DNA from 2 places in the Dellaglioa sp. BT-FLS60 genome. Region 1 is predicted to be linked to the other one. Evidence: predicted binding sites of a transcription regulator. Region 1 holds the regulator's gene; the other holds the start of a gene.
The links. The regulator NrdR, encoded in region 1, represses ribonucleotide reductase genes. The targets are predictions, from matches to a motif close to ACACNATATATNGTGT.
Positions count from the first base shown of each region.

Region 2: a site for NrdR is predicted at 1,760-1,775, ahead of nrdH (glutaredoxin-like protein NrdH). Genes of this name have one in related genera too.

Region 1 is NZ_JBSOLI010000031.1:137,530-140,729, reverse strand. It holds gene polA (DNA polymerase I) at 1-112, shown strand, start outside; gene mutM (DNA-formamidopyrimidine glycosylase) at 133-966, shown strand; gene coaE (dephospho-CoA kinase) at 969-1,568, shown strand; gene nrdR (transcriptional regulator NrdR) at 1,602-2,090, shown strand; gene ACVQ8P_RS04085 (replication initiation and membrane attachment family protein) at 2,098-3,200, shown strand, end outside.
Region 2 is NZ_JBSOLI010000029.1:38,697-41,896, forward strand. It holds gene dnaX (DNA polymerase III subunit gamma/tau) at 1-350, opposite strand, end outside; RNA gene ffs (signal recognition particle sRNA small type) at 438-524, opposite strand; gene tadA (tRNA adenosine(34) deaminase TadA) at 566-1,066, opposite strand; gene ACVQ8P_RS02290 (class I SAM-dependent methyltransferase) at 1,067-1,669, opposite strand; gene nrdH (glutaredoxin-like protein NrdH) at 1,881-2,111, shown strand; gene nrdI (class Ib ribonucleoside-diphosphate reductase assembly flavoprotein NrdI) at 2,111-2,491, shown strand; gene nrdE (class 1b ribonucleoside-diphosphate reductase subunit alpha) at 2,469-3,200, shown strand, end outside.

The sequences.
Region 1 (3,200 bases):
GATTGCTATTTTGCAAAAGAAAGTCCCTGAAGTTATGGATGCGGCTGTTTCTTTAGAAGTTCCTTTAAAGGTTGAAAGTGCATTTGGAGAGACATGGTTTGATACTAAATAAAATTATTTAGGGGTGATTAAATGCCAGAGTTACCAGAAGTTGAAACGGTTCGAAGAGGTCTGAGTCAATTAGTTATTGGTAAGACGATTAAATCAATTGATGTCTTATGGCCTAAGATTGTAAATGGGGATTTACTAGATTTTAAACGTGAATTAGAAGGTAGTAAAATTGAATCGATTGATCGATTAGGTAAATACTTACTTTTTCGTTTTAATAATCAAATGACAATGGTATCTCATTTGAGAATGGAAGGTAAATATTTTGTTCGGACTTCAGATGAACCCATTGAAAAACATTCTCATGTTATTTTTCATCTTACTGATGGACAAGATTTAAGATACAATGATGTTCGTAAATTTGGTCGGATGCAGTTAATTCCGACTGGTCAGGAACGAACATTACCAGGTCTTAAAAAATTGGGTCCTGAACCGACAGATGAAGAATTTAAGCTTGGTTATTTTAAAAAGTACTTGTCGCGTAAGCATATGGCGATTAAACCTGTGTTATTAAACCAAGAGGCAGTTGCTGGGTTGGGAAATATTTATGTTGATGAAGTATTGTGGATGAGTAAAATTAATCCGGAACAACCAGCAAATTCGATTTCTGATGGTAAATTAGCTAAATTACGTAAAAATATTATTCTTGAATTAGCGACTGCGGTTCAGGCAGGTGGAACGACAATTAGGTCGTATACGGGTGCGTTTGGTGAGACAGGTCTGTTTCAATTTGATTTAAATGTCTATGGTCAGACGGGTAAGCCTTGTCCTAGATGTGGCACACCTATTGTTAAAATAAAAGTGGCACAACGTGGGACGCATTATTGTCCGCATTGCCAACCGTTAAAGGAAGTTTAAAAATGACTTATATACTTGGGTTAACTGGCGGAATTGCAACAGGTAAATCGACGGTTAGTCACATTTTTAAAGAAGAAAATGTGCCAGTTATTGATGCAGACGTAATTGCAAGGCAAGTTGTTGAGCCAGGATCAAAAACGATAAAAAGGATAAGTCAGACATTTGGTGAAGAATACGTCACAATAGATGGAAGGCTAAATCGTAAAAAGTTAGGTAAGTTAGTTTTCAGTAATAAAAAGGCGTTAGAAAAATTAAATAATATTATGCATCTGATTATTAGAAAAGAAATTTTAGCACAAATCCAAATACAAAAGAAATCGGACAGTAAGTTAGTCGTCTTAGATATGCCCTTGCTGTTTGAACAAAATTATCAATTATTATGTGATGCAGTCATGGTTGTCTTCGTACCTGAAAATGTACAAATAAAGCGATTAATCAAGCGAGATAGTCTGACTTTTGATGAGGCGCAGTCTCGTATTAAGGCACAGTGGTCAATTCAGAAGAAAAAAGAGTTAGCTGATTTTGTAATAGATAATTCAGCAACGGTTGCCGTTACAAGGGGTCAAGTGCTAAACTGGCTTAGTACTCAAAATAATGTCTAACTAATAGGTAAATAAAAATGATGGGGTGTCACTATGAAATGTCCACATTGCCAACATAATGGCTCTCGAGTCGTTGACAGTCGACCAACAGATGAAGGTCGCGTTATCAGACGACGTCGTGAATGTGAAAATTGTGAATTTAGATTCACAACATTTGAGCGAGTTGAAGCCACGCCGTTACTTGTTATTAAGAAAAATGGCACGCGGGAAGAATTCAATCGTGAAAAAATTCTTAAGGGGATTATTAGGTCAGCAGAAAAGCGACCTGTTTCAATGAAAGATATTACACATCTTGTGGATCAAGTAGAAAATAGTGTTAGAGCATTAGGTGAAAATGAAATTTCAAGTCAATTGATTGGTGAATATGTCATGGGATTACTTGCTGATGTAGATGAAATTGCGTACATTAGATTTGCTAGTGTTTACCGTCAATTTAAAGATATGAGTGTTTTCTTGAAGGAATTGAACGAAATGATGGATCGGGATAAAGCACCCACGGATAAACAAGATTTGAAGGAATGATAATCAAATGATTAATACATGGGAAAATATGAGTCCGAAAGATGGCTACATTGTCTTAATGGATGAAAAGGTTACAAATGATGATATTGAACGACTAGACTACTTGTATCAACCTGTTATGGGCGTGATTGCGAGTGGTCTATTTTCACTATTAAAAGGTGAAGCAAGTCAGAATCCACAATTGTCTAACCGAAAAATGCACAGTGAGTTACTGGCATTATTGAATATTGATTTGCCAATGTTTTATGAGGCAAGAAGTGCCCTTGAAGCACTGGGCCTTCTAAAGAGCTTCGAAAAAGAAGATGCTTTGGGTAAAGTTGTTGTTTACCAATTGCGTCGGCCTTTACAGGCAGCAGATTTTTTCACGGATGATTTGCTCAGTATTTTACTTTGGGAATCAATTGGTGATAGTAGGTATCAAGCAATTACCGCCCGTTTTGCATTACCCGTTTTAAAATTAGATGGTTTTAAAGAAACGTCAAAAAGCTTTTTAGATGTTTTTCAAGTTAACCAGGCACATTTATCAGATAAACCTGATATTATTGCTGAAAGTAAAAAGGCTTTTTCAACGAATAAAAAAGCACCACAGAAATTGGTTGAAACAAGTGCTATTGAATCATTTGATTTTAAATTTTTTATTGAACTGTTGGAAAAAAGTTTTGTGTCATTGGATAAAATTAATGAACAACGCGATTTAATTATTTCAGAACATCTTTTATATGGGATTGATGAGATTGAAATGGCCCAGTTTATTGGCGATTCAGCTGACCTATCAACAAATGAAGTCGATTATAATGTATTTAAACAGCATATTGCACATAAATATAATCAACAGATTAAATTGAAAAAGCAAGCTGAATCAAAAAATGAGGACAGTAAAAAAATTAAGACAAAGTCCGTTGAGACACTAAAAAAAGCGGGCTTTTCTAAAGAAGATTCACAATTAATTCTCGCTAGTGAAGCTTATAATCCTTTCGATTTCTTGAAATCGTTAAAGGAGAGTAAGGGTGGCTATGTGACTGATAGTGAATCCTATTTGCTGCAACAACTTGTTCAACGACAAATATTTTCGAATGCAGTTATTAATATTTTGAGTCACTATATTTTAAT
Region 2 (3,200 bases), on a different contig from region 1:
TGTGTGGGTGCGTACTTTACTTTATCACGAATATCGCGAATTTCTTCAACGCCATTATTAGACGCAGCATCAATCTCGATGACATCATTTAACTGACCATTCGTAATAGCAACACAGGTTTCACATTTATTACACGGTTCGCCATTTTCTTGAAAGCGGCAATTAACCGCCTTGGCAAAAATTTTGGCTGCGGAGGTTTTCCCTGTTCCACGTGGGCCATTAAAAATGTAAGCATGACTTGTTTGATGTGTCATAATTGCATTTTTCAATGTCTGAGTAATCATATCTTGCCCAACTAAATCACTAAATCGTTGTGGACGCCAGACACGGTATAAAGCTTGGTAACTCATCACAATCTCCCCTTTCAAAATCTATAAATAGTTTTTTAAATAAAAAAATCTCTTAGCCATTTCTGACTAAGAGTCTTAAATAATCATAATTACTTAAGGCACAAAGTGAATCAAACTTAGTGCTGCTTCCTTCCGGACCTGACACAATTCGTAAGCACACCATTGCCTTAAGGCCTTGCGGCAACTATTATAATACCTTAAATTCTAATAAAAAGCTACCCTTGTGCTCGTTTTTTTTCTTTTCTTTTACGTCGCACTTCTCTAAAGAACGATTGGAGTAGGTCTTTAGACTCTTCTAATAATAAACCAGACTCAACTTTCGCTTGGTGATTAAAGCGTTCATCGGTTAATAGGTTGCCAATGCTACCTGCCGTCCCCGCTTTTGGATCAAATGCACCAAAGTAAACTTCTGGAATTCTGGCATTAATAATTGCACCACTACACATTGGACACGGTTCTAATGTCACAAATAATTGTGTGTCTACTAAACGCCAACTATGCACCGTTGCACACGCTTCTTGAATGGCTAAGATTTCAGCATGTAACGTTGCATCTTGCACATGTTCTCGAATATTATGCCCACGTCCAATAATCTCACCATTTTGTACAACAACACAACCAATTGGGACTTCACCAATGATTTTTGCATTTCTTGCTTCATATAAAGCTTCACGCATAAAAAATTCTTTTTGTTGTTCAGTTAATTTTTCTGGCATCTACTTCACACTCATCAAAATATAGTACCCTTTGTCTTTTAAAATAATCTCACAATTACCAAAAACATCAGTCATTTTCTTTTGTGCTGAACCAGCACCTTGTTTCTTTTGTAGTACAGCCAATAATTGACCGCCTGATTTTAAATGATCAAACGCGCCACCTAAAATGGCATGAACGACATCTTTGCCTGCTCTAATAGGGGGATTGGTTATAATTGCAGCGTAATCTGTCTTCGTTACATTGTCATAAGCCGCCGATTCGAAAATATTTACATTACTAATATGATTAATTGTGGCATTTTTCTTTGCTAATTCTAATGCCAATTCGTTTACATCTGTCATATCAACTTTTCGTTTTGGTTGACTCTTGGCTATAGCAAGTCCTATTGGACCGTACCCACATCCCACATCTAATAAACTGCCAGCAGTTATTTCTTGTTGCTCAAATGCATTTAATAAAACTCTTGAACCAAAATCGACTGTTTTTTTTGAAAATACACCGTTATCTGTGGTAAACTTAAATTCGTTGTTCATCAGTTCAAATGTCCATTCCTTTTCATCATGAATGACATCTGGATTTTTCGTAAAATAATAATTAGTCATCTTTTTCCCTACTTTCTCAATAGTTTCTATAATACGGAGAAATTTAACTTTTCGCAATCTAAATTTAATATAAACAATTCAAGCCTTCCAGCGCTACATATTGTGTGATGCAACTTAATATCATACAATATGTAGCGCTTTTTTGATTGATTTTTACTTTTTGTGCTGTATACTTATCTTATTAACAAAATGCTAAAGGAGATTTTATATCATGAAAAAAATTACTGTATTTACAAAAAATAACTGCATCCAATGCAAAATGACAAAACGTTTCTTAGAAGAAAATAACGTCGACTTTGACGAACGTAATATTTCTGAAGATGATAACGCAATTGACTACTTGAAAGGCCAAGGATTCCAAGCTGTTCCAGTTGTAGAAGCTCCTGGATTCGATACAATCGCTGGATTTCGTCCTGATATGCTTAAAAAGTTGGCAGTCTAATGAAAATTGTTTTCTTTAGCATTACCGGTCAAACACGTCGTTTCATCAATAAAATTGGTTACCCTTCATTTGAAATTGACCCAACGGACCCATTCGTTGAATTGAATGAACCCTACCTATTGGTCATTCCAACCTATGAGATTGGGCTAACTGAATCAGTCAATGACTTCATTGAATACAAATCAAATCGAGAAAACATACTGGGTGTTGTTGGCGGTGGAAACCGTAACTTCGCCCAACTTTTTATTTTTACAGCAAAAGACATCGCAACCGATTATAACGTTCCTTTATTATACGAATTTGAATTCAATGGCACTGAAGAAGATGTCACTAATATGAAGAAAGTAGTTGATGAAATTGACATTAAAAACGTTAAATAGTGATAAAGTCACTTATTATGATTTAAATAATGAAATCAATATTCCTGTAGACGGTCAAATTCCACTTCAAAAAGATCAAGAAGCCTTGACTGCCTTTTTGAAAGAAAATGTTGCCGAAAATACAATGCAATTTGATTCACTACAGGCTCGTTTTGATTACTTAATTGATAACAATTATATTGAAACTAACTTTTACAATAAATATGAGTTCTCATTTATCGAAAAGGTCTACGCTTATTTAGCAGCTCAAAAATTCCATTTTGGCACATTTATGGCTGCCTACAAATTCTATGCCCAATATGCACTTAAAACAGATAATAATGCTTATTATCTTGAAAATTATATTGACCGTATTGCCATGAACGTCCTTTATTTTGCTGACGGTGATACAGATTTAGCCATGAATTTAGCTGATGAAATGATTCACCAACGTTACCAACCTGCTACACCTAGTTTTTTAAATGCAGGTCGTAAACGTCGTGGCGAATTAGTATCTTGTTTCTTAATTCAAATTACTGATGATATGAACGGGATTGGTCGCGGCATTAATTCAGCACTTCAATTGTCACGAATTGGTGGCGGCGTTGGTATTACGCTTAGTAACTTACGTGGCGCTGGTGCTCCAATTAAAGGCATTGAAGGCGCTGCTTCTGGTGTCCTCCCCGTTATGAAATTGTTAGAAGATAGTTTTTCATACTCTAACCAATTG